3 regions of the Clostridiisalibacter paucivorans DSM 22131 genome follow, and region 1 is predicted to be linked to each of the others. Evidence: riboswitches for the same ligand, from Rfam matches in the RefSeq annotation. Region 1 holds a riboswitch; each other region holds the start of a gene.
What was found. Region 1 has a riboswitch for thiamine pyrophosphate ahead of thiE (thiamine phosphate synthase). Riboswitches for the same ligand answer to the same signal wherever they lie in the genome.
Positions count from the first base shown of each region.

Region 2: it holds a riboswitch for thiamine pyrophosphate, as region 1 does, so the genes downstream of both, thiC (phosphomethylpyrimidine synthase ThiC) here and thiE (thiamine phosphate synthase) in region 1, are expected to answer to the same signal.
Region 3: it holds a riboswitch for thiamine pyrophosphate, as region 1 does, so the genes downstream of both, thiW (energy coupling factor transporter S component ThiW) here and thiE (thiamine phosphate synthase) in region 1, are expected to answer to the same signal.

Region 1 is NZ_JHVL01000031.1:3,220-7,301, reverse strand. Features, by position in the region: gene surE (5'/3'-nucleotidase SurE) at 1-535, opposite strand, end outside; gene thiM (hydroxyethylthiazole kinase) at 644-1,435, opposite strand; gene thiE (thiamine phosphate synthase) at 1,428-2,075, opposite strand; TPP riboswitch at 2,153-2,258, opposite strand; gene Q326_RS0109695 (ABC transporter permease) at 2,729-3,649, shown strand; gene Q326_RS19080 (ABC transporter permease) at 3,664-4,082, shown strand, end outside.
Region 2 is NZ_JHVL01000032.1:4,760-8,841, reverse strand. Features, by position in the region: gene thiC (phosphomethylpyrimidine synthase ThiC) at 65-1,378, opposite strand; TPP riboswitch at 1,475-1,573, opposite strand; gene Q326_RS0109885 (transporter substrate-binding domain-containing protein) at 1,731-3,740, shown strand; gene Q326_RS0109880 (sigma-54-dependent transcriptional regulator) at 3,733-4,082, shown strand, end outside.
Region 3 is NZ_JHVL01000022.1:38,085-42,166, forward strand. Features, by position in the region: gene Q326_RS0108050 (CidA/LrgA family protein) at 123-476, shown strand; gene Q326_RS0108055 (LrgB family protein) at 473-1,171, shown strand; gene thiD (bifunctional hydroxymethylpyrimidine kinase/phosphomethylpyrimidine kinase) at 1,207-2,010, opposite strand; gene thiW (energy coupling factor transporter S component ThiW) at 2,024-2,515, opposite strand; TPP riboswitch at 2,596-2,706, opposite strand; gene Q326_RS0108070 (alanine/ornithine racemase family PLP-dependent enzyme) at 2,761-3,840, opposite strand; gene tadA (tRNA adenosine(34) deaminase TadA) at 3,996-4,082, opposite strand, start outside.

The sequences.
Region 1 (4,082 bases):
TTTTTATACCTTTAATAGAAGAGATAGGCTTATTAGGGATATTTACATTTAAATATATACCTTCAGGTAGTGGATTTTTTTCTACAAAATCGACTATTTTTTTTATGAAAAATATTGCAGTTTCTTGCACAATATTGTCTTGACCATAATCCATAGAAAATGCTATTGCAGGTGTGGAAGAAAAGACTGATTCTATACATGCACCCAATGTGCCAGAAAGTCTAGTATCATCTCCTACATTTGGTTCATCATTTAATCCAGATATGACTAAATCTACATTTTTTACTAATTCATCTAACCCTATGATTACACAATCTGCAGGAGTACCATGTATTTTGTATGAAGACTTTTCACCTACATCCAGAGGATATTTTTCTACTCTAATGTAATTGTAAAATGTCACAGCACCACTTAATCCTGAACACTGAGTGTTTGGGGCTGCAACAAATATATTATGTTTTTTAGACAATTCACTAACTAATATTTTTATTCCCAAATGGTCTATGCCATCATCATTTGTAACTAAAATATTCATTATATCCTTCCTTTTTATATATTTATGTATAGTCCGTAGTCAATGATACAAGTAGAGAGCCCAAATCTTTATTATGATTTGGGTTCTCTGACTACGGACTATGAACTACTAACTACCAACTTGTTCTATCTTTTCTTTTAAAGAAACTGTCTTATCATCTAGATTATATATGGTATCTAAAAAGGATATCTTATAACTTGCAGGACCATTTACTCCCTTTGCAGCTATTTCTCCTGCTATACAATAAGACGTAACTCCATAGACAGCCCCTTTTAATGGATCACTTGATACAGCTAAAAAACAAGCTAAGGTACTACCCAGCATACATCCAGTTCCCACTACATTTCCCATAAATGGATGTCCATTGAATACTTTATATACAAATTTACCATCGGTAATAATATCTTCCTTACCAGATATAACTACAATTGTGTCATAATTTAATGCCAATTTCTTGCTAAGGGGAATGATATCTCTATATTCACCTATAGACTCTACACCTTTCATATTGCCTTCTTCACCTGCAAGGGTAACTATTTCACCTTGGTTACCTTTTATAGCTGATACATGTATCTCATTGAGAATCCGTTTTGCTGTTTTTGTTCTTAGTTTGGTGGCACCAACCCCTACAGGGTCTAGAATTACGGGAATGTTAAGTTGGTTGGCTTTTTTTCCAGCCCTTATCATGGCTTCTACTTGGTCGGGATGTAATATTCCTATATTGAGTAATAGTCCTTGAGACATAGAAACCATTTCTTCTACTTCTTCTTTATAATTTGCCATTACCGGAAGTCCACCCCAATATAATGTGATATTAGCTAAATCATTTGTGGTAACTTCATTGGTTATGTGATGAATTAGAGGTTTTTCTTTTCTGATTTTATAGATAAGATCATTCATTTTTATACTCCTTTGATTTTATGATTATTTCTTTTAAAAGTGCAGTTGACTTTTCTATATCTCTTGAAGAGGCGATGGCACTTATTACTGATATACAATCGGCTCCTGATGTTATAACTTTGCCTGCGTTATCATGATTTATGCCTCCTATTGCTATAATAGGTAGTCTGCCTTTTTCTTTTGCCATACGGAGCATGTTTAATCCTAGATTGGAATTTTCTTTTTTTACATCTTTGGAGTTGGTATCAAAAATAGCACCCACACCTATATAATCTGCACCTTTTTCTTGAGCTTCATATATTTCTTCTAAATTAGAAACAGAAACACCAATTATCTTGTCTTTACCCATAAGCTTTCTAACTACTTCAATGGGTAGATCCTCTTGACCAATATGTATACCATCGGCATCTAAGGCCATGGCCAAGTCTACATCATTGTTAACTATAAAGTCTACTCCTGCATCGTGGGCCAATTTTTTTATTGCTTTTCCAATTTCATATCTTTCACGCATATTTAAATTTTTGTCCCTTAGTTGTATTACATCTACCCCTCCTTTTATGGCTTCTTTTACTACTTCTATAGTGCTTTTAGATGAAAATTTTTCTTCTGTAACCAAATACACATGCCAATTTTTAATCATAAATATTCCCCCTAAATTTATAAATAGATGAAATTAAAGCGTAGTCCAAATGTAGGACTACGCTTCACTTAAAATAATTTTTAAATAAAACTCTTTCCTACGCTGGGATTAACCAGTTCAGGTTTAAAGGGTTGAGAAACACAATTTCTCTCTCAGCTTTAAAAAGCACCCCTAGAGTATATAATCTTATATTGATTTTAAAATATTCTATCATAAAGATATTTTAAAATCAAAAAAACTTCTAAATCATGTAAAAAAATACATGGTATATATTTACAAAGTGAATATTATTACAAAAATTTAAAAAATATGTTCTAACTATATAAACAACTGTGTGCGTATCTAAGAAGGCTACACTTTAGTAAATTAAAGACTTGAGGGAAATGTTACAAATATTTAAAGTTGAGAGAGTTAAAAATTCATTGAGTAAAAAAACATATTGTGCTAGTATTTTAATATAGCTTTTAAAGAGGAGAAGAACCTTCAAAATTGTCTTACAATTACAAGATTCAAAACCCACTCTTTCTTTTTAACCAATCCTAGTTATTTATTCAAAGAGCTGATTAAATATTAAAGTCTCAATAAAGTATTACAAAAAGAATTTATTTTAAAATTTTTATTTTATTTTAATTTATGTGAAAGGAGTGTATGTTATGGGTAGATTTTTAACCAAAAGACTTATTTCTATGATACTTACTTTATTTATAGTTATAACTATTACTTTCTTTTTAATGCATGCTATTCCTGGTGGACCATTTACTAGGGAGAAACCTTTACCACCAGCTGTAATTGAGGCTTTAGAGAAAAAGTATAAGATTGATCAGCCTGTATATATGCAGTATATTGATTATTTGAAGGGAGTTCTAACACTGGATTTTGGACCTTCATTCCAAAAACAAGGAGTTCAAGTTACAGACCTTATATGGAAGGGGTTACCTGTGTCGGCTAAGATTGGAGGATTGTCTGTATTGGGGATAATTATTTTAGGAATACCCCTGGGCATTATTTCTGCATTGAAACAAAATAAATGGCAGGATTATGTGGTTACAATTGTAGCAACATTGGGAGTTACAATTCCAAGTTTCGTAATGGCCACACTTATAATATATATATTTAGTTCCAAACTAGGAATATTACCTTCCCATGGATTAGAAGGCCCTAAATATTATATTGGACCTGTGATTGCGCTAGGTGGATTTTCATTGGCATTTGTTGCTAGATTGGTTAGGTCTTCTATGCTAGAAGTTATGAGACAGGATTATATAAGAACAGCAAGGGCGAAAGGGTTATCAGAGTTTGTAGTTATAGGTAAACATGCCCTTAAAAATGCATTAATACCAGTGGTTACTTACTTGGGACCTATGATTGCAGCAATACTTACTGGATCCTTTGTTGTTGAAAGGATATTTGCGATACCTGGAATGGGTAAATATTTTGTTGAAAGTGTTACAAACAGAGATTATACAGTAATAATGGGAGTAACAATATTCTACGCTGCATTTTTAATACTTATGATATTATTAGTAGATGTTATATATGTTCTAATAGACCCAAGAATCAAATTTGATGATTAAAGGAGGTTTAGTTCATGGCTGAGATTAAGGAAATACCAAAGGACTTGTGGCAGCGGGTTCCTAAGGAAGAAAAAGAAAAAGAAAAAATAGTAAGACCTAGTCTTACTTATTGGCAAGATGCATGGAGAAGGCTTAAGAAAAATAAACTGGCTATGATAGGATTAATTGCTGTTATAATTATTTTAATGATGGCTGTATTCGGTCCCATGTTTTCTAAATATGGATATGAAGAACAAAGGTTAGATATGGCAAATATACCTCATAGATTCCAAATATATAAAATCTCAGAGGATAAATTTGTATATATACACAATGAATATATGCTCTATGAAGTAAGTGGTAATGGAGAGCTTATAGCTAAATTAGATCCCGAAGAAGATAATATGGCTAAATTATATAGAACTTACAATATAGATGGGAAAGAGGTTGTTCT
Region 2 (4,082 bases), on a different contig from region 1:
AAGCAAAATAATTTGTCAATAGAAAAGAGACTTGGGATATAAAACTATATCCCAAGTCTTTTTTCTAATCATCTTCTCTCAAAATATTTAAATCTTTTCCTTCTTTTATTTTATTCATATTTCTCATTGAACACATTTTTCCACACATAGTACAACTATCTTCATGTAGTGGCATGGATTCCATTCTATATTTTTTAGGTTTTTCAGAATCTATAGCTAATTTGAACATTGTATCCCAGTCCAATTCTTGTCTTGCTTTACTCATATCATAGTCCCATTGTCTTGCACCGTTTACATTTTTGGCAATGTCTGCAGTATGAGCAGCAATTTTTGTAGCAATAATACCTTCTTTCATATCATCAAGTGTAGGTAATCTAAGATGCTCTGCTGGTGTAACATAACATAGAAAGTCAGCTCCAGTACTAGCTGCAATTGCTCCACCAATTGCACTGGTTATGTGGTCATATCCAGGGGCAATGTCGGTAACTATTGGACCTAATACATAAAAAGGTGCTCCATGACAAAGTTTTTTCTCTAGAATCATATTTGATTTTATTTCATCTATAGCCAGATGTCCTGGACCTTCTATCATGACTTGCACATTTTTTTCCCAAGCCCTTAAAGTGAGTTCACCCAATATCATCAATTCTTTTACTTGGCTTGCATCGGTGGAATCATTTATACTACCAGGTCTACATGCATCACCTAAACTTAATGTTACATCATATTTGGCACAGATATCTAACATTTCATCGTAGTATTCAAAGAATGGATTTTCCTTATTATTTAATTCCATCCATGCGTACATCAATGATCCACCTCTAGAGACTATATTAGTAAGTCTAGGATTTCTTTTGAAGACCTTAGCAGTTTCTCTATTCATTCCTGCATGGACAGTGATAAAATCTACACCATCTTTGGCATGTCTTTCCACAACCTTTAGAAATTCTTCTGAGGTTATATCACTGAGTTCCTTATCATAAAATCCCACAGCATCATATACAGGTACAGTTCCTACAACAGCTGTAGACATATCAACTAGCTTTTGTCTAAACTCCTGGGTCTTACCATATGAACTTAAATCCATTATTGCTTCTGCATTCATGTCTAATGCTACTTTTACCTTTTCCATCTCTGCATCTACATTGTAACAATCTTTAGAAATTCCTAGATTCACATTTATCTTTGTCTTCAATCCTTCCCCTATACCTTCGGCATCTAAAGATTTATGATTTTTATTTGCTGGTATAACTACTTTTCCATCGGCAACTAATTTCATTAGCTTTTGAGTATCAATTTTTTCTTTTTGTGCCACTACTTCCATTTCTTTAGTTATAATACCCTTTTTAGCAGCATCCATTTGAGTTGTATAATTCATTATGTACTTCCCCCTTATATTTTATAAAATTTTTGTAATTTATATTTTGATATAAAAATTAAAAAAGCTTACCACAAAGGTAAGCTTTCTATCAAAATATAAGATAAACAGCTTCCCTACGTTAGTACTAACTAATTCAGGTTCAAAGGGTCAGGAATTTTCCTTCTCAGCTAAAAAGCTCCCCTAGCTACTACTATTAAATTATATATACATTATAATCTTTTATCCTATTTTTGTAAAGTAACATTGAGAGGCATGGATATATCAAACTATTCTGAAATATGAATATATGATATAATATAACTAGCCTAAATAGCCATATTTCAATAATTTAAAAGGACAATGATCTATTATGAAAAAAAGAGCTGCTATTTATTTATTGATATTATTTTTAATTATGATTGTGTTATTTAACCAGCTAACAAAAATAAAATATGATTTAAATTTATATGAATACTATATTCAGTCTAAGCCAATAACAGAAAATGAGTTTAAAATTATTGAAGACAGGGGTACGATTATTTTTACTTCTGATGAAAATGCCCCACCTCTCTCATATATAGAGGAAGAAAATAATCAATACAGGGGTTTAGTAATTGATTATGCATCAGCTCTTTCTGTAGAGATGGGAGCAGATATTATTTTTAAACCATCGGTATGGGAAAATGCATTAAATGGTTTAAAAAATGGGGAAGCAGATATTGTCGATATATTTGTTAGTGATGAGAGAAAGTTAGCATATAGTTTTTCAAAACCGATTTATCAGCTTAAAGGTGTAGTATTGGTAGCTAGTAAGAATAATTCCATAGAAGAGATTTCTGATTTATTTGGACATACAGTTGCTATACAAAGAGGAGATTATGCTAGAGAGCATATTGATAAACATTTTCCTCAAATAAATTACATATTAACTGATGATATTGAAGAGTCTATTTTTTTATTAAGAAAGGGTATTGTCAATGGAGTAATAGGAGACGAGCCTGTAATTAATTATTTTGTACTTAAAATGAATCTAAAAGATGAAACACATTTAATCTATCCATACATATATGAGCAAGACGTAGTTTTAGCTGTTAGAAAGGCGGATTCACATCTATTAAATATCTTCAATAAGGCTATATTAAATTTAAAGAAGATAGATTATGTTACCAAAATACAACAGAGATGGTTTGGAATTTCTACCCCAATTGAAAAAACCATATTGACAGATAATATGTTCATAGGGGGTATATTATTTATTGTAATAGTAGCTGCTATTGTATTAGTTATGTTAATTTTAATTGAGATATTAAAGGAAGAGATTAGTAGTAGAAATAGTGAGATTAGAAAGAGTAAAGAAGAGCTGGAAACTACATTTAATGCTTTAAATCAATTAGTTGTAGTTTTAGATGAATATGGAATCATATTGAATTGTAATAAGCCCTTTTTAAAATTAATCGGTTCCGACAAGTCAAAGGTAATAGGTACCCACTATTTAACATTTCCAATACTTAATTTAATAGAACAGGAAATCAATACTTTTTTTAATAAGGATAATGATATTAAAAATATGGAGATTCCTATGGATAATAGGACTTATAGCTTTAGTGTGTTTTCTATGGATTTTGTTACTGATAATACATATAAACTGTTAATTGTGATAGAAGATATAACTGATTTTAGAATAATAGAGGGCAGATTGGCACAAAGAAATAAGATGGAGGCAATTGGTCAACTGGCGGCAGGGGTAGCCCATGAGATAAGAAATCCCCTTGGGTTAATACATACATATGGTTATTTAATGAAAGAGAATAATTTAAATCAAGAAGATATTAAATCATTGGAAATAATTGAAGAATCAGTGGGTAGGATTGATCATATCATAACAAATCTATTGAATTTTTCTAGGTTGACAGATGATTATGAACAGAAAATATTTATAAAGGATATGATTATAAATATTGTTGAATTGGAGCAGATTCAATTAGAGATAGGAAGTATAAAGTTTGATGTTAAATGTGATGAGTTATTAACGATACATTCAAATAGAGAATCATTAAAGCATATATTAATTAACACAATTGAAAATGCTATACATGCTATTGAACAGGATGGAGTAATAGAAATAATTTGTTACCCAAAAGATAATGGTGTTAATATCATAATTAAAGATAATGGTATTGGTATAAATGAAGAAAATCTTAAGAATATATTCAATCCATTTTTTACTACAAAACAAAATAAAGATGGAACAGGATTAGGGCTTTATGTAGTTTATAATGAAGTTCAAAAATTAGGGGGTGAAATCCAAGTAGAAAGTAGTATTGGCTTAGGAACTACATTTACTATTTATTTACCAGAGAGGATGAAAATAGATGGCTAAAGATTTTACTATTTTAGTAGTAGATGATGAAGTTCGCTATCAAGAGGTCTATAAAATTTTATTAACAAAAAAGGGATACAATGTGAAGTCTTGTAGTTCTGGAGAAGAGGCAATGAAATTATTAGAACATGAAGAAATTGATCTTGTATTAACAGATTTGAAAATGAAAAATATGACAGGCCTAAAACTTTTGGAAGAAGTCAAAGAGAAATTCAAAGACATAGAAGTCATTGTAATAACGGGATATGGGACTATTGAAAGTGCAGTTGAAGCAATGAAAAAGGGTGCATTTAGCTATTATATAAAAAGTCATAATCCAGAAACATTGTTGTTAGAGATAGA
Region 3 (4,082 bases), on a different contig from region 1:
GGGAATTTTTATTTTCATTTTATTTAAATATAAATATGTATTCTGTTGATTTAGTCATACAAATTTGTTATTCTATTAAAAGAAATCTTAGAAAAGTTCATTATGTAAACTAGAGGTGAATCATGAATATATTATTACAATTTGGTATAATAGTGGGCATATGGCAGATAGGAGAGTTAATATCTTATTGGACCAATTTACCTATACCTGGAACTGTTTTAGGTATGATTATACTTTTTATTTTATTAAATACTAAAATTATTAAAATTGAAGATTTGAAAATTTCATCAGATTTTTTATTAAATAATCTAGCCTTCTTTTTTATACCTGCAGGCGTAGCATTGATAGGCTCAATAGGTGTCTTGAAGGATGCTTGGTTATCTCTTCTAATTATAACTTTACTGACTACATTTATAGTTATGGGAATTACAGGATTAATAGTAGAAAATATGATTAAATGGAGGAAGAACAAATGAGTCCCTTATTAGATAGTCCTGCTTTTGGTATATTACTTTCTATATTGACATTTCAATTGAGCTTATATATTTATAAAAAAACTAAAATTTCTCTATTTAACCCATTATTAATAAGTATATCATTAATAATTGCTTTATTAGTTGGATTTAATATACCCTTTGAAAAATTTAATAAAGGTGGCGAAATAATCTCTTTTTTCTTGGGCCCTGCCACAGTTATACTAGCTGTTCCATTATATAAACAGATGGAGTTACTAAAAAAGCATATTCATACGATTTTTATAGGTATATTTTCAGGAGTTATAGCTTCAATTATAAGTGTTATATCTTTAGCTATATTGTTTAAATTAGATAAAAGATTAGTGCTATCCCTAATACCAAAATCTATAACCACACCAGTGGGAATGGTATTGTCTGAAAATATAGGTGGTATCCCTTCAATAACTGTTATGCTTATTATAACTACTGGAATTACTGGTGCCATAATAGCACCCTTTGTATTTAAAATATTAAATATTCATAATGGTATCGCTCGTGGATTAGCTATGGGTACCGCATCTCATGCCCTTGGCACATCAAAGGCATTGGAGATGGGAGAAACTGAAGGAGCCATGAGCGGTCTTTCTATAGGTATTTCAGCTGTAATAACCGTTTTAATAGCTCCATTATTAATTAAGATATTTTCACTGATTTAATTATATGACCAGATTATATACTGAAAATAAAATATCTATTTAAGCATACCTGCCTTTTTATAAAGTGTATAAAAATGATTAGTAGGGCCTACTCCCTTTCCGATAGATAATGAATGCTCTATAGCTGTAGTTATGTATTCTTTAGCATTGAGTACAGACTTTTCTATCCCATAACCCTTAGCTAGATTAGATGCTATAGCTGCTGACAATGTGCACCCAGTACCATGGGTGTTTTTAGTATTTATCCTCTTCGCATTAAAATATTTAAATTCGCTACCATTAAATAATACATCTATTGCCTCACCATCTAGATGTCCTCCTTTAATTAAAACATTTTTAGTGCCCATATTATATATCTTCTTAGCAGCTAATTCCATATCCTCTAGCCGTTGAATCTTAAGTTTTGTTATGACTTCTGCTTCAGGTATATTGGGAGTTATTATAGTAGCCAATGGCAATAACTTATCTATCAAAGTATTTTCCGCTTCCGTCTTTAACAGATGAAATCCACTTTTGGACACCATAACTGGATCTAAAACTATATTTTTAGGATTATAATATTTCAAACCATCTGCTATAGTCTCTATGGTCTCTATTTGAGATACCATACCTATCTTTAATCCATCTACTGATATGTCCTCAAAAATTGCCTTTATCTGCTCCTTTATAATATCAGGAGTGATATCTTGTACTGCAAATACCCCTTGGGTGTTCTGAGCTGTAACTGCAGTTATTATACTCATTCCAAATGTGCCATGGGCAGAAAATGTTTTTAAATCTGCCTGTATCCCTGCCCCACCACTACTATCTGAACCTGCTATAGTAAGTACCTTTTTCATGCTTACTACCTCCCTATCCATTGATTTTAGTTATAGCTTTATTAGTATCTATTATTTTAAGTACCATATATCCTATAATACTCCCTCCAATAGTACTTACCATAAAGGGAGTTACAAAAAATAGTGCTGCTACTTCTTTACCCAGTATAAATTTTGCTATAGGAAATGCTAATATCCCGCCTATTATGCCTGTTCCTAATATTTCTCCCATAACAGCGTATGCCCTTTCTCCTTTAATCATATAAGTTATACCAGCAATAAATGCTCCTATCATACTACCTGGAAAAGCCAAAAGGGAACCTGTACCAAGTATATTTCTTAAAACTGATATTAAAAAAGCATTGGCCAATGCATACCATGGTCCCAATAATACTGCTGATACTACATTTATGGTATGCTGGACTGGAAAGCATTTAGCTATTCCAACTGGTATATAAATAATATGTCCTGTAATAGTTCCCATAGCTACCAATAATGATGATAGTGTAATCTTTTTTATATCCATATAAACCCCCTAATTTTTATGTACTAAGGGCATATAAAAAAAGACACAAATCTCAAACCATGAGGATTTATGCCTATAAATAACATAAGTTTTCACTTCCCTACGCTGGCATTATCCAGATCAGGTTAAGGGTCAAAGACTTTTTTGGGTCTCTATCTCAGCTGGCCTTTCCAGCCCCCCTAGCACATAAATTATTCTTTTATAATTAGATGATATCACAATAATTTTCCATATTCAACCTTTTGTCAACCTACTATTGACCTATTTACATACTTTGATGTCATAAGGCTTAACATAGCACTATAAAACACATCAAATTCTACTATATCTCCTACATTTACATCGTATTTTGCGTTGGAAATATTCAATAACAAATGGTCACTACTCCCTCCCATTATCTCTATATCTTCGTCTACAGGAGTAAGGGCTTCAATCCTACAATCTTGTTTCCCCACTGCTACTATAGCCCTCTTTATATTTCCCATATCCTTATGATTAGGTATATTTCCAAAGGCATCTCTACCTATCTTGCCTATAGGTACAGATGGTTTCGTTTTAACCTCTATCACTTGAGCCTTTAATTTTACAGTATCTTGTATGGTTCCAGGTACTATTCTAAAATTCGTCGTATCTCTTCCCAGAAGGATTGCCTCACCTATTCTAAATTGTGTGATACCTTTTGCAATTTCACCTTTCTCTAGAATATCCAATGTCAAAGTACTTCCTCCAGATATAGTTTCTATATTAAGTCCATACTCTTTTTCTATATCATTAGCTAGGTCTACAAGTATTTTAGTATTTTCATATGTGGGAAGTACCCCTCCATAACATCCTACATTAGCTCCTAAACCTTCTAATTTTATATTAGGTAGTTTTATTATCTCACCCACTATATCTAGTACTTTATCGGGCCAAACACCCTCTCTTAAATCACCAACATCTACCATTAATATGACATTATGGATCTTGTTCTGCATCTTTGCTGACTCAGATATAGCTTTTATAGTATCTAATTCTGAATTTAAACTACCAAGTGTATATTTAACCAGATCATCTATCTCGCATAGCATGGGAATCCTTATAAGATACATCTGGGCATTTATGCCATATTCTACCATATTCACTATATTCTGAATTCTTGAATCACCAATTTTCCTTATACCACCTTCCACCATTGCCTCGACCAATTGAGGCATAGCACATATGCCCTTACTTATTCCCATGATCTCAATACCCTTTTTACCACAATAATCCACAACATATTCTGTGTTTTCTCTTATTTTTCCTATATTTATTTCTATCCTTGGATAAATAATTTTTCCCAATATCCCTCATCTCCTTTTTGGTTTTTAACTATCCCCTTATAAAAATTATACCATAGTGAAATACAGGCCAACAATAGTACAAATATATAATTATAATAAAGACATAAAAAAGTTAGTAGTTAACTACTGGCTACCAACTACTAACTTCTTTATATCTATTTTTTTCTTAAATTTTTAAAAAATTCCTTTAACATTAAAGAGCTTTTTTCTTCCAATACGCCAAATAAAACTTCAACATTATG